DNA from 4 places in the Streptomyces herbicida genome. Region 3 is predicted to be linked to each of the others. Evidence: riboswitches for the same ligand, from Rfam matches in the RefSeq annotation. Region 3 holds a riboswitch; each other region holds the start of a gene.
What was found. Region 3 has a riboswitch for S-adenosylmethionine ahead of Q8A52_RS26135 (glutathione S-transferase C-terminal domain-containing protein). Riboswitches for the same ligand answer to the same signal wherever they lie in the genome.
Positions count from the first base shown of each region.

Region 1: linked by a shared signal. The riboswitch ahead of thrC (threonine synthase) and the one ahead of Q8A52_RS26135 (glutathione S-transferase C-terminal domain-containing protein) in region 3 are both predicted to bind S-adenosylmethionine.
Region 2: linked by a shared signal. The riboswitch ahead of Q8A52_RS19520 (aminotransferase class V-fold PLP-dependent enzyme) and the one ahead of Q8A52_RS26135 (glutathione S-transferase C-terminal domain-containing protein) in region 3 are both predicted to bind S-adenosylmethionine.
Region 4: linked by a shared signal. The riboswitch ahead of Q8A52_RS47080 (ABC transporter substrate-binding protein) and the one ahead of Q8A52_RS26135 (glutathione S-transferase C-terminal domain-containing protein) in region 3 are both predicted to bind S-adenosylmethionine.

Region 1 is NZ_JAUYWJ010000002.1:554,774-560,310, reverse strand. It holds gene Q8A52_RS06285 (alpha,alpha-trehalose-phosphate synthase (UDP-forming)) at 1-1,028, opposite strand, end outside; gene Q8A52_RS06280 (glucosyl-3-phosphoglycerate synthase) at 1,113-2,084, opposite strand; SAM riboswitch class I at 2,214-2,355, shown strand; gene thrC (threonine synthase) at 2,373-3,656, shown strand; gene Q8A52_RS06270 (ubiquitin-like small modifier protein 1) at 3,653-3,928, shown strand; gene Q8A52_RS06265 (cold-shock protein) at 4,360-4,566, shown strand; gene groL (chaperonin GroEL) at 4,884-5,537, shown strand, end outside.
Region 2 is NZ_JAUYWJ010000008.1:365,901-371,437, reverse strand. It holds gene qcrB (cytochrome bc1 complex cytochrome b subunit) at 1-859, shown strand, start outside; gene trpD (anthranilate phosphoribosyltransferase) at 997-2,061, shown strand; SAM riboswitch class IV at 2,136-2,252, shown strand; gene Q8A52_RS19520 (aminotransferase class V-fold PLP-dependent enzyme) at 2,414-3,802, shown strand; gene Q8A52_RS19515 (protein kinase domain-containing protein) at 3,867-5,537, shown strand, end outside.
Region 3 is NZ_JAUYWJ010000013.1:31,794-37,330, reverse strand. It holds gene Q8A52_RS26150 (transporter substrate-binding domain-containing protein) at 1-294, opposite strand, end outside; gene Q8A52_RS26145 (amino acid ABC transporter ATP-binding protein) at 351-1,145, opposite strand; gene Q8A52_RS26140 (amino acid ABC transporter permease) at 1,142-2,146, opposite strand; SAM riboswitch class IV at 2,603-2,747, shown strand; gene Q8A52_RS26135 (glutathione S-transferase C-terminal domain-containing protein) at 2,959-3,741, shown strand; partial or broken gene Q8A52_RS48935 (sulfurtransferase) at 3,796-3,897, opposite strand; gene Q8A52_RS26130 (hypothetical protein) at 3,934-4,107, opposite strand; gene Q8A52_RS26125 (NUDIX hydrolase) at 4,893-5,357, opposite strand.
Region 4 is NZ_JAUYWJ010000045.1:15,343-20,879, forward strand. It holds gene Q8A52_RS47070 (ABC transporter permease) at 1-616, opposite strand, end outside; gene Q8A52_RS47075 (ABC transporter permease) at 620-1,702, opposite strand; gene Q8A52_RS47080 (ABC transporter substrate-binding protein) at 1,699-3,339, opposite strand; SAM riboswitch class IV at 3,599-3,708, opposite strand; gene Q8A52_RS47085 (Ig-like domain repeat protein) at 4,455-5,537, shown strand, end outside.

The DNA.
Region 1 (5,537 bases), on a different contig from region 3:
ACACGCTGCACCTCCGCCGTGTAGTCGCGGTACACGGCCAGGTCCTGCCGGGAGGGGTAGGCGAAGGCCACGTGCACGACCCGCTCGCGCCACTCGGGGTGGTCGTCCAGCAGCTGCCGGTACGCCAGCAGCCCGCGCACGATGTTCTTCGACAGCTCGGTGCGGTCCACCCGGACGATCGTCTTGCGGCCCGCGCCGATCTCCGCCCGCAGCGCCGTCATCCGTTCGGCCACGTCCGCCTCGTGCGCCCGCTTGCGCAGGAAGTCCGCGTCCGCGCCGAGCCCGTGCACGCCGATGCGCGTGCCGGCCGGGATGCCGGGGCCGAGCACCGTGTGACAGCAGTCGGTGAACGCGTCCGCCCAGCGCCGGGTGAGGAAGGCGGCGCGGTCGGCGCCGAGGATGCCGCCGAGCAGCTCGGCCGCGATGTCGTCGGGCAGGAGACGGAAGTAGTCCGGCGGGGCCCAGGGGGTGTGCGAGAAGTGGCCGATCCGCAGATCGGGCCGGAGCTGCCGGAGCATCCGGGGGGCGAGGGCGAGATGGTAGTCCTGGATCACCACCGCGGCGCCCTGAGCGGCCTCCTCCGCCAGCGCCTCGGCGAAGGCCCGGTTGTAGGCCTCGTACGACGCCCACTGGCGCCGGAACTCGGCGTCGAAGACCGGCTCCAGCGGGGTCTGGTAGAGCATGTGGTGGACGAACCAGAGCACGGAGTTGGCGACGCCGTTGTACGCGTCGGAGAAGATCGTCGCGTCGATGTCCAGCATGCGCACCTGCTGGCCGCCGGTCGCGTCCACGGACAGCCGCCGGCCGCCGTGCGAGCGGCGCACCGCCTCCCGGTCGGCGTCGCTCAGCGCGGCGCACACCCACACCGCGTCCGTGTGCGGCCCGATGGCCGACAGCCCCGAGACCAGCCCGCCGCCGCCCCGCTTGGCGTGCAGCGCACCAGCCGCGCCGTCGGGGCGTACCTCGTACGAAACCGGGCCGCGATTGGACGCGACCAGCACTTCAGCAGCACCGTGCGTGGAAGCCATACGCCTCAACCTAGCCCGGCCCGGAAACGCTCAAACGTACGTTCCACCCTGAGAGGGGGCCGTATACAGCCGTTCTCCAGCCGATCAGGCCACTCTGCGCGAGGCGTACTCCGCGATCTCCGCCATCGGGGGCCGCTCCTCCGTGTCCACCGAGTAGGTACGCGGCTCGAAGCCGTCCTCGCCCCGCTCGAACTGGGTGAGGGAGGGACGGATGAGGTGACCGCGGGCCAGCCGCAGTTGCGCCGTTCGGTAGATCGCCGCCGCCATCCGGCCCAGCGCCTGCCCGTCCTGGTGCCGGTGCTTGCGCACGCCCACGTCGACCTGGGCCAGGGCGTCCAGGCCCACCAGGTGCAGGGCGTCGACCAGCATGCCCAGCTCCACGCCGTAGCCGACGGGGAACGGGAGCTGTTCCAGCAGGGAGCGGCGGGCCGCGTACTCGCCGCCGAGCGGCTGAACGAAGCCGGCCAGTTGCGGCCAGTGCATGTTCAGCAGCGGGCGCGCCATCAGCTCGGTGACCCGGCCGCCCTGGCCCGCCGTCCTGCCGGAGGCGAGTGAATTCAATTCGGTGCCGAGTGGGCGGTCGTACATGGCCTTGACCAGGTCGACCTCCGGGTCGGTGAGCAGCGGGCCGACGATCCCGGAGACGAAGCCGGAGGAGAACTCCCTCAGGTCGGCGTCGATGAAGCAGACGATGTCCCCGCTCGTGACCAGCAGGGACCGCCACAGGACCTCCCCCTTGCCGGGGACGGCCGGAATGCGCGGCAGGATGTCGTCGCGGTGGACGACCCTGGCGCCCGCGGCGGTGGCCACCGCGGCGGTGCGGTCGGTGGATCCCGAGTCGACGACGACGATCTCGTCGACCAGCGGGACCTGCTGCATGAGGTCGTGGCGGATCACGGCGACGATGTCACCGACCGTCTCCTCCTCGTTGAGCGCGGGCAGCACCACGGACACCGACTGACCCGTCCGCTGCTTGGCGGCGAGGATCTTGTGGAGGGGGCGATCGGTCACGGACCAGGAGCGGGTGGCCAGCCAGCGCTCGACTTCTTCCAGCACAGTCAGCGGCTCCTCACGTTGTCTCGCGGTTCGGACGACTATCTCAACTGTCCTGGCCTTCGGTTACAGTCTTGAACAACGCCGATGACCATCGCATGTCGAGGGTCGTGGGCGTTTACAACCACATACAGCTCATCCAGAGGGGCAGAGGGACACGGCCCGATGAAGCCCCGGCAACCCTCCAGTCGGTTCTCGTTCTCCAGCGAGGCTCCCGGCTAGGGAAGGTGCCAAATCCGTCTCACGGCGAGATGCGTCGTGAGGAAGATGAGGAGAAAGGGCCTCGCCTCCATGGCTGTGCAGACAGTTGCAAGCACCAGCAATCCCACCGTAGACCTCGGCCCGGCCGCTGCGCTGAGCTGTCGCGAGTGCGGTCACCGGGTACCGCTCGGACCGGTGTTCGCCTGCGAGGAGTGTTTCGGCCCGCTCGAGATCGCGTACGACTTCTCGGCGTACGAAACCGAGGAACTCCGCAGGCGCATCGAGGCGGGCCCCGCGAACATCTGGCGCTACGCGCCGCTGCTGCCCGTCCCCGCGGACGTGGCCGGAAAGCCGAACCTGAACCCGGGCTGGACGGAGCTCGTCAAGGCCGACAACCTGGCGCGCGAGCTCGGAGTGACCGGCGGCCTGTATGTGAAGGACGACTCCGGCAACCCGACGCATTCCTTCAAGGACCGCGTCGTCGCCCAGGCCCTGGAGGCCGCCCGCGCCTTCGGCTTCACGACCCTCTCCTGCTCCTCCACGGGCAACCTGGCCGGTGCCGTCGGCGCCGCGGCCGCCCGGGCCGGCTTCCGCTCCTGTGTGTTCATCCCGCACGACCTGGAGCAGGGCAAGGTCGTCATGGCCGCCGTCTACGGCGGTGAGCTCGTCGGCATCGAGGGCAACTACGACGATGTGAACCGCTTCTGCTCCGAGCTGATCGGCGACCCGGCCGGCGAGGGCTGGGGCTTCGTCAACGTCAACCTGCGGCCGTACTACGCGGAGGGCTCGAAGACCCTGGCGTACGAGATCTGCGAGCAGCTCGGCTGGCGGCTGCCCGACCAGATCGTGGTCCCCATCGCCTCCGGCTCCCAGCTCACCAAGATCGACAAGGGTCTGCAGGAGCTGATCAAGCTCGGGCTCGTCGAGGACAGGCCGTACAAGATCTTCGGTGCCCAGGCCGAGGGCTGCTCGCCAGTGTCGACCGCCTTCAAGGCCGGGCACGACGTCGTCCGCCCGCAGAAGCCGAACACCATCGCCAAGTCCCTGGCCATCGGCAACCCGGCCGACGGGCCGTACGTCCTCGACATCGCGCGCCGTACCGGCGGCGCGGTGGAGGATGTGACGGACGAGCAGGTCGTGGACGCCATCAAGCTGCTGGCGCGTACCGAGGGCATCTTCGCCGAGACGGCGGGCGGTGTGACGGTGGGCGTGACGCAGAAGCTCATCAAGGACGGGGTCCTCGACCCGACCAAGACCACGGTCGTCCTCAACACCGGCGACGGCCTCAAGACGCTTGACGCGGTGGCCGGCACGGGGCTGACCGCGACCATCCGCCCGAACCTGGACTCCTTCCGAGAGGCTGGCCTCGCATGAGCGTGACCGTCCGCATCCCCACCATCCTGCGCACCTACACCGGCGGTCGGGCCGAGGTGACGGCCGAGGGCGCGACCCTCGCCGAGGTCATCGAGAGCCTGGAGAAGAACCACACGGGGATTGCCGCCCGCGTGCTGGACGACCAGGGCAAGCTGCGTCGCTTCGTCAATGTGTACGTCAACGACGACGACGTCCGCTTCGAACAGGGCCTGGAAACGGCGACCCCCGACGGCGCGGGTGTCTCCATCATTCCGGCCGTTGCCGGCGGCTGATCATTACCGTGGGTAACGGCAGTTACCGATAGTTCATCTGATTGCCTCCTCCGTGAGAGAAGCGGAGGGGGCAATTCAGTGTGGTTGAGCGCGGTACAGTTGGGGAACTCGCTCCCGATCTCCGGGTCGGAAGCCCTGGATTCATGCCGTAGACCCGACAAGAAGTAGCCAAAGTGTGCGGGCCTTCTGCGGCATTTGCGCCTTTTATGGGGCCCGACTTGCCCTGAATTCGGGTGAATTCTCACCACATTCCGGACCGGTGGCGTCCAGAATTCTCGTCCGATTGACCTGTTGCAGACGGCAGTTGGACAGATACATTCAGCCGCGGTCGACGCGTTCCGGCGCACGCCCCCAAGCCAATGGGGGGTGAGGTCTGACCCGGATCCGCGAAGTGTGGATCTGTGCAAGGGCCAGTAATAGGGGAGTTAGGCATGGCTCAGGGCACCGTCAAGTGGTTCAACGCGGAGAAGGGGTACGGCTTCATCGCGGTCGACGGTGGTGCGGATGTTTTCGTCCACTACAGCGCGATCCAGATGGACGGCTACCGCACCCTGGAAGAGGGACAGCGGGTCGACTTCGAGATCTCGCAGGGCCAGAAGGGCCCGCAGGCGGACATGGTCCGGCTGGCGACCAGCTGAAGCACGCGTCGACTGACAGCGACGTTCTGTTCATCTTCGAAGGGCCCGTACCTCCCGGGGGACGGGCCCTTCGGTCTGCCCGGGCCGTCCGACCACCCCCCTCGAGGGGCCCCGCTTCGCGGGCGCTTCTTGCACTCGGACGGGGCGAGTGCTAATCATTGGCGTTAGCACTCTGAAGGTGAGAGTGACAACGAAGGACCGGGTCGGTGAGGTCCGCAGGCCGGGTGGGGCAAGGAACCACCGGCCCGTGGGCCGTCCGTCGCGGGCGCGGGCGCGGTCCGAAGGAATCACCCCCAGTCCTGGAGGGACCACTTCACATGGCCAAGATCATCGCGTTCGACGAGGAGGCGCGGCGCGGCCTCGAGCGCGGCATGAACCAGCTCGCGGACGCCGTGAAGGTGACGCTCGGCCCCAAGGGCCGCAACGTCGTCCTCGAGAAGAAGTGGGGCGCCCCCACGATCACCAACGATGGCGTCTCCATCGCCAAGGAGATCGAGCTCGAGGACCCGTACGAGAAGATCGGCGCCGAGCTGGTCAAGGAAGTCGCCAAGAAGACGGACGACGTCGCCGGTGACGGTACGACCACCGCGACCGTGCTCGCCCAGGCCCTGGTCAGGGAAGGCCTGCGCAACGTCGCCGCCGGCGCCAACCCGATGGCGCTGAAGCGCGGTATCGAGAAGGCCGTCGAGGCCGTCTCCGCCGCCCTGCTCGAGCAGGCCAAGGACGTGGAGACCAAGGAGCAGATCGCTTCCACGGCCTCCATCTCCGCCGCCGACACCCAGATCGGCGAGCTCATCGCCGAGGCCATGGACAAGGTCGGCAAGGAAGGCGTCATCACCGTCGAGGAGTCCCAGACCTTCGGTCTGGAGCTGGAGCTCACCGAGGGTATGCGCTTCGACAAGGGCTACATCTCGGCGTACTTCGCCACCGACATGGAGCGGATGGAGGCGTCGCTCGACGACCCGTACATC
Region 2 (5,537 bases), on a different contig from region 3:
GCTGCTGCCGGTCTACATGGCCAAGGCCGGAGGCTTCTTCTTCCTGGTCTTCGGTGTCATCGCGGCCATCTCCGCGGTCGCGCAGATCAACCCGATCTGGGCCATGGGCCCCTACCGTCCGGACCAGGTCTCCACCGGCGCCCAGCCCGACTGGTACATGGGCTTCTCCGAGGGTCTGATCCGCTTCATGCCGGGCTGGGAGGTCAACTTCTGGGGTCACACGCTCGTCCTGGGCGTGTTCATCCCGCTGGTGATCTTCCCGCTGGTCCTGGTCGCGATCGCGGTCTACCCGTTCATCGAGTCCTGGGTCACCGGCGACAAGCGCGAGCACCACATCCTGGACCGCCCGCGCAACGCCCCGACGCGCACCGCGCTCGGTGTCGCCTGGATGACGGTGTACCTGACGCTGCTGGTCGGCGGAGGCAACGACCTGTGGGCCACGCACTTCAACCTGTCGATCAACGCGGTCACCTGGTTCGTCCGGATCTTCGTCTTCGTCGGACCGGTCCTGGCCTTCCTCCTCACCAAGCGGATCTGCCTCGGCCTGCAGCGCCGGGACCGGGAGAAGGTGCTGCACGGTCGCGAGACCGGCATCATCAAGCGCCTGCCGCACGGTGAGTTCATCGAGATCCACGAGCCGCTCAGCCAGGAGCAGCTGCACACGCTCACGGCGCACGAGCAGTACGCGCCGGCCGAGATCGGCCCGACGGTCGACGAGAACGGTGTCGAGCGCAAGGTGGCGGGCACGCAGAAGCTGCGCGCCAAGCTCAGCGACGCGCTCTACGGCGAGGACTCCCAGATCCCGAAGGCCACCGTCGAGGAGTACAAGGAGATCACGAGCGGCCACGGCCACCACTGATCGCTGCGCACGCCACGCCACGGCAGGGGCTCCGTCCGGTGTTCGGACGGGGCCCTTCGCCATGCCCGGCGGCTGGATAGGGTGGACCTTGTTGAGATTCGCGTCCCGGATGCCGGGACCTCATCCAGGAGCGGCTTATGAGCGCTGTGACCCCCGCTGGAGGCGACACCGCGGCGGGCCGTTCCTGGCCCGAGGTACTGAACGCCCTGCTGGACGGCCGTGACCAGAGCGCCGACGCGACGGCTTGGGCGATGGACCGGATCATGCGCGGCGAGGCGACCGACGCACAGATCGCCGGCTTCGTGGTGGCACTGCGGGCCAAGGGCGAGACCGTCGAGGAGATCACCGGCGTCGTCCGGGCGATGTACGAGCACGCCAAGGTGATCGAGGTGTCGGGTCGCACGGTCGACATCGTCGGCACGGGCGGCGACGGCGCGAAGACGGTGAACATCTCCACGATGTCCGCGCTGGTGGTGGCCGGCACGGGCGCCAAGGTCGTCAAGCACGGCAACCGGGCCGCCTCGTCGGCGTCCGGCTCCTCCGACGTCCTGGAGAAGCTGGGCATCAATCTCGACCTGACGCCCCAGCGGGTCGCCGAGGTCGCGGAGGAGGCGGGCATCACCTTCTGCTTCGCCGTGAAGTTCCACCCGGCGCTGCGCCATGTCGCCGCGGCCCGCGGCCAGTTGGGCATCCGTACGGTCTTCAACGCCCTCGGCCCGCTGACCAACCCGGCCAAGGTCAAGTCCCAGGCGGTCGGTGTCGCGGACCCGCGGCTGGCGCCGATGATCGCGGGCGTCCTGGCCGAGCGCGGCAACTCCTCCCTGGTGTTCCGCGGCGACGACGGGCTCGACGAGCTGACCACGACGTCCACCTCCCATGTCTGGGTCGTCCGGGACGGCAAGGTCACCGAGGAGAGCTTCGACCCGCGGGACGTCGGCATCGAGCTGGTGCCGGTGGAGGCGCTGCGGGGCGGCGACCCGTCGTACAACGCGGAGGTCGCCCGGCGGCTGCTGGACGGCGAGCCGGGCCCCGTACGCGACGCGGTGCTGCTGAACTCGGCGGCGGCCCTGCTGGCCCTCGACCCGGGCGCCGGCACCCTCGCCGAGCAGATCGGCGCCGGGATGGCCAAGGCCGCGGAGTCGATCGACTCGGGCTCGGCCAAGCGGGTGCTGGAGCGGTGGGTGGCCGCCAGCAACGCCTGACACGACCGGTCGGCGGTCCCGCGATCCGGACACGGGTTGCGGGACCGCGATCACTTCACGTACTTTCCTGTTCAGGTCATGAGTGACAGTCATGAGGCCCCGGCCGACTGTCCGGCAACCCTCCGTCCGTGGCGGGGTGCCCCGGGTGAGGACCAGGTCGTAGGCAGCGAGGTCTACGGCAAGCGCGGACCCCTCGTACACCAGGGGTCCTGGTCGTCGAGGGAGCCTTCTGTGAGCAAGCGAATGCGATAGGGCGTAGAGCCCCGCCTCCGCGTACCCCTTTCACCTTCCCCACGCTCGAGCCGTGCGCGCTCGCGTGGTGGTTCCGCCTTGCCTCTCACGGGAGTTCACCATGTCCGTCTCCACCGCTGCCGCCGCCCGGACCGTTTGCAGTGACATTCCGGGGCCGCTGCCCGTTCTGGGCGGGGATGTCACCGTCCCGCTCGTCACGGGCGGCGAAGTCACCTACGCCGCGCTCGACTACGCGGCCAGCGCCCCCGCCCTCCAGCGCGTCTGGGACGACGTGGCGGCCTACGCCCCCTACTACGGCAGCGTCCACCGCGGCGCCGGCTACCTCTCCCAGCTCTCCACCGACCTCTTCGAGAACGCCCGCAAGACGGTCGCCGAGTTCCTCGACTGCCGCGACGCCGACCAGGTGATCTTCACCCGGTCCACGACCGACTCCCTGAACCTGCTCGCCGCCGCGCTCCCCGCCGACTGCCAGGTCTTCGTCTTCGAGACCGAGCACCACGCCTCGCTGCTGCCCTGGAAGGACGCCCGGGTCAGCTACCTCGACGCCCCGCGCAGCCCGCGAGAGGCGGTCGAGACCCTGGAGCGGGCCCTCGCCGACCGCACTGCGTCCACTGAAGGGGGCCACGGCCCGGCCCTCGTCTGTGTCACGGGCGCCTCCAACGTCACCGGCGAGCTGTGGCCGGTCCGCGAACTGGCCGCCGCTGCCCATGCGCACGGCGCCCGGATCGTCCTGGACGCCGCCCAGCTGGCCCCGCACCACCCGGTGTCGGTCCAGGACCTGGACGTGGACTGGGTCGCCTTCTCCGGCCACAAGCTGTACGCCCCGTTCGGCTCCGGCGTCCTGGCCGGCCGCGCCGACTGGCTGCGCGCGGCCGAGCCGTACCTCGCGGGCGGCGGCGCCAGCCGCAAGGTCAGCCGCCGTACGGACGGGGGAGTGGCCGTCGAGTGGCACGAGACCGCCGCCCGCCACGAGGCTGGCTCCCCGAACGTCATCGGCGTCTACTCCATCGCCTCCGCCTGCAAGGCCCTCACCGAGGCCGGTTTCGACACCCTGGTGGCGCGTGAGGAGTACCTGATCCGCAAGGTCCGGGAGGGCCTGGCCGAGGTCCCGGAGGTCCGCGTCCTCTCCCTCTTCGGCGACGACGCCCCGCGCGTCGGTGTGATCTCCTTCGTCGTCGAGGGCTGGAACAGCTCGCACTTCGCCGCCGCGCTCTCCGCCGAGTACGGCATCGGGGTCCGCGACGGCCTGTTCTGCGCGCACCCGCTCGTGCGCACCCTGCTGGGCAGTGACCCGCAGACCCAGGGCGAGTGCGGCGCTCCGGAGGCCGCGCCCGGTGAGAAGTCCCTCAACGCCGTCCGCGTCAGCTTCGGCGCGGGCACGCCGGACGAGCACGTCGAGCGGTTCGTGAACGCGGTGAAGGAACTGGTCCGGGACGGCGCCAAGTGGCAGTACCGCACCGAGGACGGGCGCTGCGTCCCGGCCGTCTGATCGCCGTACGTCACCGCGGTATACGCTCCCCCTGTCAGCCGGACTCTTGACGGGGGAGCACGGGGTGGACGCGCTGCGCGCGGCGGATCCGCGGCGGATCGGGCCGTACGAGGTCCTGGGCAGGCTCGGCGCGGGCGGGATGGGCGAGGTGTATCTCGCCGAGTCGCGCACCGGACTCAGGCTCGCGGTGAAGGTGGTGCGGGCCGAGCACGCCGAGGACCGCACTTTCCGGGCCCGGTTCCGCCATGAGGTGCGGGCCGCGCAGACCGTCGGCGGCGCGGGCACGTACACCGCGCGGGTGGTGGACGCAGACACCGGGGCGGAACGGCCCTGGATGGCCACGGAGTTCGTCGAGGGCCCGAACCTGCGGGACGCGGTGCTGGACGGGGGCGCGCTGCCCCGGTCGGCGGTGCGGGTCCTGGCGGGGGCGCTCGGGGAGGCGCTCGCCGCCATCCACGCCAAGGGGATGGTCCACCGCGACCTGAAGCCCTCCAACATCCTGCTGGGCGCGGACGGCCCCCGGGTCATCGACTTCGGGATCGTACGGGCCCTGGAGGCCACGTCACTGACCCGCACCGGCGCGGTGGTGGGCTCGGTCGGGTACGTCTCGCCCGAGCAGATCCGCAACGGCGGCCAGGTGGGACCGCCGAGCGACATCTTCTCCCTGGGCGCGGTCCTGGCCTACGCGGCGGCCGGACGCGAGCCCTTCGGCGAGGGCCAGGACTCGGTCGTCCTGCTGCGCATCCTGACCCGCGACTTCGACCTGTCCGGGGTGCCGGAGGAGCTGCGCCCGCTGGTGGCGGCCTGCCTGCGAGAGGACCCACTGGAGCGCCCGACCCCGGCGGACCTGCTGGCGTCCACCGGCCATAGCCCGACCTCACTGCGCGCCGGCATCCGCCCGGGCTGGTACGCGGGCACACCCGACCCCACACCGCGCCACGCCGCACCCCACTGGATCCCGACCGACCGCGCGAGCGGCGTGGAGTACGCGGCCCCCCACACCCCCGCGACCACCGCACCGGGCACCGACACCTCCGCGCCGCCCGCTGCCGCGCCAGTGACGGGAGCGGCCGCGCCCGGCACCGCCATCGCCACCACCACCGCCGAGTCTGCGCCTGATGTCGTCGCGCCGGGGACCGGACCCACCGTGCCCGAGCCTGACGGCGACGACCCCGCGTCCGGCGCTGCCACACCTGCGACCGATACCGGCGCATCTGCGTCGGCCGCTGCCATACCCGGCACGGATATTGCCGCGTCCTTGACCGACGCCGGTGCGCCGGGGACCGGCGGCACCGCGCCCGTAACCGATGCCGATCAGTCCGCGACCGGAAATGCCCTGCCGGTCGTCGCTGTCACCGCGTCCGTGACCGACGGCGCCGCACCGGTGGCGGATGCCTACGCGGCCCGGGTCGAATCGGGCGTCTCCGTGATCGCCCCTGTCGCGCCCGAGGCCGAGGCTGTTGCACCCGGGACCGATGTCGACGTGTACGTGAGCGCCGCTGCCGCGCCCGAGGCCGAAGCCCCCGTGCCCGATGCGAATGCGACCCCCGTTGCCGCACCCGGGAACCGGGCCTCCGGAGCCGTGACCGCCGTCGCCCCGGCCGGTGTGGTGGCTCCCGGGCGACGGCGGCTGTTGAAGGTGCTGGCCGGTGGCGCCGTGGTTGCCGCGGGGGCCGGGGTCGGAGGGGGGCTCTGGCAGCAAGGGGCGGGGAGCGAAGGCGAGGGGGGCGACAAG
Region 3 (5,537 bases):
CGCCAGCGGCGGGAAGCCGTCCGGCAGGGCACCGACGCCAATCTTCAGCACGCCGCTCTTCCTGACCGTCGGGGGCAGTTCGGCGCTGATCGACTTGACGTCGGACACCTTGAGTGGGGTCGGCTTGGCGGCCCCGTTGGACAGCTGTCCCACGGTGACCGTGCCGGCGGCGTCGGCCGTGACGGCGGCGTCGCTGCTGCCCCCGCAGGCGGCGAGTCCGGCGGCGAGCGTGGCGACGACGGTGCCTGCGGTGAGACCGCGGAGGAGTCGGCTGCGGAAGCTGAGGGTGCGCATGGCTGTCCTTGGTGATGAGCGGTGTGCGATGAGAGATGAGGTGGGGCAGGCGGCGGTCAGAGGACTTTGCTGACGAAGTCCCTGGTCCGCTCGTGCTTGGGGTGGTCGAGGACCTCGGCCGGCGGGCCTTGCTCGACGATCTTTCCGCCGTCGATGAAGACGACGCGGTCGGCGATCTCGCGGGCGAAGCCGATCTCGTGGGTGACGATGACGAGGGTGGTACCGCTGGTCGCCAAGTCCTTGATGACGGCAAGGACTTCGCCCACGAGTTCGGGGTCGAGGGCGGAGGTGGGTTCGTCGAAGAGGATGACGCCGGGGCTCAGGGCGAGGGCACGTGCGATGGCCACCCGCTGTTGCTGGCCGCCGGACAGCTGCCGTGGATAGGCGCCGGTCTTGTCGGCCAGGCCCACCCGTCCGAGGAGTTCGCGGGCGATTTCCTGGGCCTCGGGCTTGCTGAGTTTCCCGGTGGCGACCGGGGCGGCGGCCACGTTGTCCAGCACGGTCAGGTGCGGGAAGAGGTTGAAGTTCTGGAAGACGAAGCCGATCCGGCTGCGCTGGGTGAGGATGGCCCGCTCACTCAGCTCCTTCAGCCGCTCCCCCTGACGCCGTACGCCGATCAACTCGCCGTTGACGCTGACGTAGCCGACCTCGGGCTTCTCCAGGTGATTGATGACCCGCAGCAGCGTGGACTTGCCGGAGCCGGACGGACCGAGGATCACGGTGACCTCGCCGGGCCGGACGGCCAGGTCGATGCCGTCCAGCACACGGTGAGTGCCGTACCACTTGTGTACGTCGTGGACCTCGACGGCGGCGGGCGCGGCCGCCAGGGTCCCGGGGGTGTCGGTGCTCATACGGCGGCCTCCCTGCGCGCACGTTCGCGCAGGTCCCGCAGGCCGGTGCGGAGTTTCTGCAACGGGGTCGGCGGCAGGGTGCGGATGGCGCCCCGGGCGAAGTACCGCTCGACGTAGAACTGGACGACGGACACGGCACTCGTGAGGATCAGGTACCAGACGGTGGCGACCAGCAGCAGCGGCACGATGTCGCCGGGGTAGGTGCTGCCCATCGTCTGCACCGAGCCGAACAGGTCGAGCAGCGACACGTAGAACACCAGGGATGTGCCCTTGATCAGGCCGATCAGCTGGTTGACGTAGTTCGGAGTGATGGACCTGAGGGCCTGCGGGAAGACGATCCGGGTGAACTGGTAGCTCTGGGGCAGGCCGAGCGCGGCAGCGGCCTCGTGCTGGCCCTGGTCGACGGAGAGGATTCCGCCGCGCACCACTTCGGAGGCGTAGGCCGCCTCGTTGAGGCTGAGGCCGACGACGGCGACCACCATGTCGGAGGCGAGCCGCGACTCGTCGAAGGTGAAGAAGGCGGGCCCGAAGGGCACCCCGAGGCTCAACGTCTGGTACAGGGCAGAGAAGTTGTAGAGGAAGATCAGCACGACGATCAGCGGCACGGACCGGAACAGCCAGGTGTACACCCAGCTCACCGCACGCAGCACCGGACTCCCGGAGAGCCGCCCCAGCGCGATCAAGATCCCGCCGAGCAGCCCCAACACCGCGCTGAACGCGGTCACTTCGAGGGTGATGACCAGCCCGTCGAGGACGGTGGGGCGCAGGAACCAGTAGCGGAAGCGGTCCCACTGGTAGAACGGGTTGGTCACCAGCCCGTGGGTGATCTGGGCGACCAGCAGGAGCACGGCAGCCGTGATGATCCAGCGGCCGGGACGCCGGAGCGGAAGGACTCGCTGCGCCGCCAGGGGCTTCGGCACGGCGGGGGTGTCGGGGCGGGGGATCGCCTCGGCGGGCGGTGCTGATCCGGAGGACACAGCGATGCCGGGAGGTTCACTCATGGAGGGCTCCATCGGTTACGGACACCCAGGACCGCGGAAAGCGGCAGCACCACACCGCGCGGGAACGGCTCGGCACGAGGCGACGCACGGGTACACGCGATGCGGGGGCTGGGCGGGGAGAGGGCGCACCGCGACAGCGGTGGTCGTCAGAGACTCAGAGAGCCGTCAGCCTTGACAGAGGGCGCGGCAAGCGACCGTACACAGCGCGCTGTTGACGCGCAGCAGGTCGACGGAGCGGTCCGTGCACAGCACGACGCGGCCGCGGAGCCGCCATGCGGCCGTCCCGTCAGCTGCGTACATCGCTGTCACCATCACTTCTCCGCCCCTGGGGCATCTCGGTCTGAGCCGCAAGTTAGGCAGGTACCGAAAAGAATGTCAATCCGCGTGACCACCAGGTGAGACCGCATGCTCGGCCTTCTTGACGGCGTCACGGAGCTCACTGAAACTGACGGGGACGGTCACGATTGTCAGCGCCACGGCGCGGGTTCGCCCCGCTCATGTGGTCATCGGCCCCGGCCCGCTGACAGGCAACCCTTCCACCGCGACGGGGTGCCCCGGGTGACGACCGGGTCCCGCCGGTGCGGCGGGGCAAGCGTGGTCTCGCGTCTCGCGAGCCGGAGGTGGGACTGGTGGGAATGCCCTGGAACGACTTGACGAGGCGCCTGCACATCGATCTGTCGCGGGTCTCCAGCGCTTACTGATCCGCCACCCGTCCGCGCCATCCGGACCGGTGCGGCAAGCTCAGTCGCTCCGCATTCGGCCGCCGGTGCCCACAAGGCGGCGGTAGCTTGCTCGTTCCCAAAGGGAGAGTCATGCCCGAGACAACTTCACCCAGTTCCAGCACAGACAACTCCAATGCCGGCAACCAGAGTTCGTCCGCTTCGGGCCATCGCCCCAGCGCGGCCGTACCGTCCCCCCTCCCCCACCTCTTCCACAGCCGTATCGGCGTCGGTCTGGCCGGCGGCTTCTACCCGGCACCGCACCGCTACGAACTGTTTCTGTCGGGGAGTTGTCCCCGCTCGCTGCGCATCTCCATCAGCCTCGACCTGCTCGGCCTGAAGGACTCGGTCGCCACCACACTCCTGGCTCACCCCGCCGAGACACCCGACGCCTTCGCCTCACTGCGCCGCGCGTACGAAGCCACGGTGCACCACTACGACGGACCACTGAAGGCGCCCGCGCTACGCGACCGGTGGAGCGGGCGCATCGTCAGCAACCACACCCCCGACATCCTCCGCGACCTCGCGGGCCTGCTGTCCGGTCACGACGGAGCCTGCCCCTCCGCGCTGCGCCCGCCAACCCTCGCCGCGGACATCGACGCCCTCTGTGACCTGCTGGATCGGGATGTCACCCCGGTCGCCGAGTCCTCAAAACGATCGGCGGCACTGGAACTGTTGGAGCGTCGGCTCGCCGGGCAGCCGTATGCGCTGGGCGAGGCTCTGACGGCAGCGGACGTAGACCTGTGGGTGGCGCTCGTCCATCTCGGCCCGGCCGACACCCTCAGCTCGCACCCCCGGCTCCGGGACTACGTACGCCGGCTCGGCAACCACCCCGCCTTCCCGGCCAGGACCGACCCGGTGCCTGACGCGGCGTGAGCCCAGCACACAGGTGCCCGTCGCGAGCGGCCAGGACGGATCCTGGGACCATTCCTCCAGGGAACCGTCATACAAGGCGATGTCCCGACGGCCCAGGAGCGTGAGGGCGAGAACCGTGCCGACGGCGGAGATGCCGCCTCTGCAGTAGAGGATCAACGGTGGCTCGTCGCCCTTGAATACCGTGCCAACGCGTTAGGCGAGTTCGGTGGCGGGCAGGAACCGGCCCGGGCCGTTCGCCGACGACACGGCGGCCGACGCCCCCGGGGGTGCGGCGTTCACCTCACCGTCCAGCAGCGCATCGGCACTGCCCATGATGATCTCGGCGTGCGCGTGCCGGTAGACGTCCAGCTCCGTGATCGGCCGCACCCAGGTCGAACCGCGGCAGGCGGGTCGGAGATGTTGTTCACGCCCTTCCTGACCAGGAGGTCGTGTTGCGTGACCGTCGACAGTGCGAGGCGGGCGGCACCAAGCTGCGCCGCGCCAACGGCCTCGTCGGTGCTGTGATCGTGACCACCGCCCGGTACACCTGGACGCCCGGCGGCGGTCCCAAGGTCACGCCGCCCGAGGACGACGCTCACTCGGGCGCAGCCAGGAGGAGCTGGAACCGCGTGTCCTGGCCGCACTCGCCCACCCGGTCGGATCGGCGAGGTCACCCTGCAGCTGTCCGCGAGGGTAGGACGTGGCTGGGCCCGGGACGGTATGACGGCGCAGCAGCTCCTCGAGACGGTCGTCCAGGACATGCACTGAGCCAAGACACTCCGCAAGACGGTGCGGCTGTCGCACGGCTGAGCCGCCACCGGGGAGGACCACGAGGAGAACACCGGAGGGGAGCCGGTTCTCCTCCTACCACGGGTGCCGCCGTTCCGGGGGAACGGCGGCACCTGCTTGGACGAAACCCTTGTCCGGGGCCTCGACGCGGCCACGCAAGGACTCCAGGACGGAGAGCCTCTCGTTGTCCAGCCAGTCGGCCCGCCGGCTCCCCATGCCCGATCGTGACGCCGCTTCAGGTCAGTCCCCCTATTCGGCGTGCCCTCCACGACTCGTCGAGGCAAGCGCGCATCAACCCCTGGTAACGGCGTCCGGCTGCTTCGCGGCAGCATCCGAATACGCGATAGGGCCCGGCAGGAACTGCTCGTCCAGGCCTGCGCGCACTACGCCGGCGCGCCACCGGCTCGGTCCAACTCCGCCAGCAACCGAGGCCAGGTGGCCTCAAACCCGGGGTGCAGACGAAGCGAGCCCATCTCGGCGGGCGTGCACCAACGGTAGGCGGCTCCCTCCCCGTCTCCACGGCGTGGAGAAAGCGGCGCCAGGAGGTCCGCGACGACGGTGTGATACGTCCATCCGCCGTGGTCGTCCACGAACGTCAACAGGTGACGTACCGTCGCAGCAGTGCCCAGTTCTTCGACGAACTCCCGGCAGGCCCCCTCCCACGGACTCTCGCCGATGTCCAGCGCACCGCCGGGGATGCCCCAGCTGCGGCCGTGATGAACCCACCAGGATCGCCGCTGAAGCAGGAACCGGGGCCCCTGACGCACCAGCAGCCCTGCCGCGCCATGCGGGCCCCAGTGGCGGCACCCTCGCCGGTCTCTGACGTATCCGCGGCTGCTGTCGACCATGCTGCCTCCCCCATACGGCGCGCCACCGAACAACAAACTCAACCCGGCGACCGCCTCTCACCCCAAACAAGTCCACCCCCGAACCTGTCACACGGCACCGCTTCCAACACGCCGAACTGTTGGAAACAACGCGCACATCGAACCAGTAACGGGGCCGTTCCTGGCGCCGAACATCGCCCG
Region 4 (5,537 bases), on a different contig from region 3:
GGAACATGATCCGCCAGGTCCCGGTACCGATCACCCGGGCCGCGTCCACGAAGGGCTCCGCCTTCACGCGGATCACCTCGGCCCGTAGGACACGGAAGTACTGCGGTACGAAGGCGACGGCGACCGAGCAGGCGGCCGCGCCGAGGCCACCGACGAGGCTGGACTGTCCGCCGCTGATCACGATCGACATGACGATGGCGAGCAGCAGCGGCGGGAACGCGTAGAGCGCGTCGGCCAGGCCCACCAGGAGCCGGTCCAGCCGGCCGCCGAGATAGCCTGAGGCCAGGCCGAGAACCGTGCCGGGGACCACCGACAGCAGCAGCGCGGCGAGGATGATCTCCAGGGCGGTGCGGGCGCCCCACACCATGCGGGACAGCACGTCGTAGCCCGCGATGGTGGTGCCCAGCAGGTGCTCGCCGCTGGGATGCTGCTGCGAGCCGAACAGCCCGCCGGCGTCCCGGAGTTGCGCGTAGCCGTACGGAGCGACCAGCGGCCCGACCAACGCGGTGAGCACGAACAGTCCGGTCAGGACCACGCCGGTGACCAGCATGGTCCGTTGCACGCCCGCACTCGCCCGCAGGGGCAGCGGCAGCCGTCGTAGAAGAACCTGCGCCACGGCTCAGTACCTCACTCGGGGGTCGATCAGGGCCGCGATGACGTCGACGAGGAAGTTCGTCACCGCCACGACGACGGCGAACAGGACCACGATGCCCTGCACTGCCGGAAAGTCACGGACCGTCAGGTAGTGGGCCAGTTCGAAGCCGAGGCCCTTCCACTCGAAGGTGGTCTCCGTCAGCACCGCTCCGCCGAGGAGACCCGCGACCTGGAGCCCGAGGACGGTGACGACGGGGATCAGGGCGGGTCGGGTGGCGTGCCGGGTGACCAGACGGAAGGGTGCGACGCCACGTGAGCGGGCGGCCTCGACGTAGTCGGAGTTCAGCGTGCCGATCAGGTTCGTGCGGACCAGGCGCAGGAGAATGCCCGCGACGAGCAGCCCCAGTGCAAGGCCGGGCAGTACGGCGTGCTTCAGGACGTCTGCGACCGCCGCCCCGCTGCCGCTGCGCAGGGCGTCGACGAGGTAGAGCCCCGTCGTGCTGGTCTGGCTCTGGAGGAAGAGCTGGACGTCGGTGCTCGCCCGGCCGGACGCGGGCAGCCAGCCGAACTGGATCGCGAAGACGAGCTTGAGCAACAGGCCGACGAAGAACACGGGCGTGGCATAGGTGAGGATGGCGAACAGTCGCAGAGCCGCGTCGGGCGCGCGGTCCCGGTACGAGGCCGCCGCCATGCCCAGCGGGACGCCCACGATCAGGGCCACGGCCAGGGCGTAGAAGGCGAGTTCGACGGTGGCGGCGCCATAGGTGCCCAGCACGTGTGTCACCTGCTGGTTGTCGGTGACCGTGTGGCCGAAGTCGCCGGTGACCAGGGACTTCAGATAGTCCAGGTACTGGGTGAACAACGGCCGGTCGTAGCCCGCCTGATGAAGCTTGGCCTGGAGCTGGTCCGGGGTGAGCCGATCGCCGAAGGCGGCGCTGATCGGGTCGCCGGTGGCACGCATCAGGAAGAAGACCAGGCTGACCAGGACCAGCACGGTGGGGATGATGAGCAGGAAGCGGATCACCAGGTAGCGGGCGAGTCCGTACCCGGCGGCGCCGTCGCCCGAAGTGGTGACGGCGCCGGGGGTGTCCTGTGTCAGGGCGCTCACTTCTTCGCAAGCCCCGTCCAGCGGAACTGGTAAGCGCTGTTCAGCTCATCCGGCACTCCGCTGACGTCGGTGCGGGTGACGATCGCCGTGGACCCCTGCAGCAGCGGCAGCAGCGGCACCTGCGCGGCGGCCTTGTCCTGGGCCTGCTTCAGCAGTTCGGTCCGCTTGGCCGCGTCGGTCTCGGTCTCCTCCTTCTTGATCAGCGCGCGTACGGCGTGGTCGTCATAGCCGTTGGCGACCCAACTGTTGGCCGCGTAGAAGGGCGAGAGGTAGTTGTCGGCGTCGAGGTAGTCGGCGTACCAGCCGAGCTGGTACAGCGGGTACAGGTGCTTGACGCGGTCCTTGCCGTACTGGGTCCACTCCGTGGACTGCAGGTTCACCTTGAACAGGCCGGTGGCCTCCAGCTGGGTCTTGATCAGCGCGTACTCGTCCGCCGAGGACGAGCCGTAGTGGTCGCTGTTGTACTGCAGGTTGAGGGTGACCGGGATGCTCACCTTCGCCGCCTTCAGCTTCGCAGCCGCTGCCGTCTTGTCGGGGCCGCCCTTCTTGTCGCCGTAGAGCGACTTGAAGGCGGGTGTGGCTCCGGCGAGGCCGTCGGGCACCGAGCTGTAGAGCGGCTGGAAGCTGTTCTTGTAGACCTGCTGGGCGAGTTGGGCCCGGTCGACGGAGTCGGCGACAGCCTGCCGTACGGCCAGCGCCTTGGCCTTGTCGGCGTTCTTGGACTTGGTGCCGTACGGCTGGGTCTGGAAGTCGAAGACGATGTACCGGATGCCGTTGCCGGAGCCGGTGTGGACCTTGATGTCCTTCTTCTTGGCCAGGTCGTCGAGGTCGGCGGTGGTGAGGGTGCGGTAGACGGCGTCGATGCCCCCTTGCTGGACGTCGAGCTTCAGATTGCTGGCGTCGGTGTAGTACTTGAGCTGGATGTTCTTGGTCTTCGGGGTGCCCTGCTGGCCCTGGTAGGCGCTGTTGGCGGTGAAGGAGACCAGGGAGTTCTTGTCGTAGCTCGTGACGCCGTACGGCCCGCTCCAGGGCTTGCCCGCGACGACCGACTTGTCGTCGAGGATCTTGTCCGCCGGGAAGACCTGCTCGTCGACGATGTAGCCGGCCGCCGTGGACAGCACCTGTGGGAACAGCGTGTCGTTGGCCGACTTGAGGGTGAAGACGACGGTGGCCGAGTCCGGGGCGGTGACGGAGGCGAGGTTGTACAGGAGCGACGACGGGCCGTTCTCGTCGGCGATCTTCAGCGTGCGATCGAAGCTGAACTTGACGTCAGAGGAGGTCAGTTGGTGCCCGTTGGCGAACTTCAGGCCCTTCTTGAGGGTGACCGTGTACTCCTTGGGTCCCGTCAGCTTGATACCGGTGGCCAGGTCCGGGGACGCCTCCGTGGAGCCGTTCTTCACGCCGAGCAGGGTCGAGTAGACCTCGGTCTCGATGGTGCCGGAGCCCGCGTCCCAGGCGCCCGCCGGATCCAGGCTGGTCACCTGGTCCGTCGTGCCGATGGTCAGCGCCTTGATCGAGGCCGCGTTGCCGCCGTCCTTGGTGCTGGTGCATCCGGTCAGGGCCACCAGGAACGCCGTACCGAAGGAAAGGGCGCCGAGGCCGGTTCGGAGCGATCTGGGCGTGATGTGCTGTGTCATGGCTGGTCTCCGCTTCCGCATGGGCGGGTACGCGACGGAGCCGCGCCGGGCTGGACCTGCCGGACGGCGCGCGTTGTCGCGTGGGAAGGTGAAGGAAAAGAGAGTTGACGATGCGTCGGCGCGTTTCCCGCCGACGGCTCAGTCAGTTCTGACAGAGACAGCTGCAGACCAGCAGCAGATCCACATGACGTCGGGAGCACAGCACGAGGCCACTTGCCACGCCGTCCTCCTGGGGGTGTCGTCGGCGCACGGGCCGAAGGAAACGCACTTGCAGAACAGGGAAATCCGCCGAGCCTTCACCTGGGGCACCCCGCTGCGTCGAGGGTTGCCGTCCGGCCAGCCAGGGCTTGATCACCGGAACTCGTAGCTCGCGCTCACCGTAGATCGACAATTCTCTCGGCGTCAAGAGTTCGCCCTGGCGGGATGACCTGCGCAGGCGCGGCTGTTGCACGGACAACCATATGTGCAGGCCCAGCTCGGCCAGGATCTCGGCGGCAATGGAGGCCCGTCTGCAGCACCGCCCCGGGGAGGGATGTCGGCTCGCGGCTCGGTGATGACTTTCCGAGCCCGCCAGGGTCCGCCTGCCGTGCTCCACCCACGACTGCCCCTCTGGTTGGCCAAAGTACAGTCGACAAGATGCGGGATGGGACCGTCTCAAAATCGACGTGTGCAAATCAGGGCGAACCAGTCACGTCCGAACAACTACGTATCGGCATACGAGACGCTGCCGAATTTGTGTTGTTCTTGTGAGAGGCGCTGCTACTGTTCCCGCCGTGATTCGGACATCCACCCCGGCGTTGACGCGGCGTCGCGCCGTCGACCTGATGCGCGTGCGCAGCGCGAGCTGTTGCCCCGGCGTCGCCGTGGCCTGCTGCTGAGTCTGAACCGACACTCACACGCGCGCTCACTCCTCCCGGCCGTGACCCCCACGTGCGCGGGCACGCCTAGGCGAATCCTTCTCCCGGACGTTCGGCCCACGGCCGTTCGGCTTCCGGTGTTTCAGTCCTGCGGTCATCCGCTTTCCCGCTTTCCCGTGCCTGCGTCCGCCGCACCCGCGCTCGCTGTTCCCGCGCGCATGCTGCCTGCCCGTGGGCCGCCTTCCGAGGAGTTCAACCATGCGTCTGAGACGTACCTCCGTCGTGGCGATCGCTGTCGTCGTCGCCACGCTCGCCTCCCCTCTCGTCCTGACCTCCGGTACCGCGTTCGCCGATCCCGGCGCGGGGATCGCCGCCCACCAGTTGGTCGGCGTCGGCTCGGACGTCACCCAGGACGTCCTGGACGCGCTGGCCGGTGAGACGGTCAACGGCACCAGCTACGCCGCGACCGCCGTCACTGCGGACGGCTACACGCTCGCGTCCTACGACGCGACCGAGCCCGGCACCGGCTCCACGACCTCGCAGATCCAGACCCGGACGAGCGGGCCGACGTTCCTGCGTCCCAACGGCGCCAATGCCGGCCGCCTCGCCCTGAGCGACTCGGTCGCAGGCGGCAACTACGCCGTCTCCTCCAGTGCCAACGACGGCACGGTGAACATCCAGGACCAGATCGACTTCGCCCGCAACACCAGCGCGCCCGCGGTCTCCGGCACCGCGCTGACCGCGATCCCCTTCGCCCGGGACGCCGTGGGCTACGCAGCCAAGGGCTCCGCGCTCGCCCAGCTGACGAAGCAGCAGCTGCACGACATCTACACCGGGGCGCTGACGGAGATCAACGGGGTCAAGATCCACCCGTTCATCCCCAACTCCGGCGCCGGCACCCGCACCTTCTTCCAGAAGGCCATCGGTGTCACCGACGCCCAGCTCGGCAGCAACGTCGACACGCTGGACTACGACGGCAAGGCGGTCCAGCAGAACCGTCTGAACAACGTCATCGAGAACGACGGTGACATCGTCCCGCTCTCCGTCGCCAGCTTCGTCGCCCAGCACAACGGCACTGCCCCGGACCGCAGTGCGACCTCCGTCGCGGGCGGCGCGTTCCTCGGCGCGCTGGACGAGGCGAACAGCGGGACCTACACCGCACCGGTGATACAGAACGCCGACGGCACGATCTCCTCCAACCCCGATTTCTTCGCTGACACCACCTTCGGCCGCGACGTCTCCAACGTGGTCTCCACTCGGGCCATCGACCCGACCAGCGTCTTCTTCAACCAGCCCCTCTACGACGTCTTCGTGACCGACGACAGCCACACGGCGGCGCTC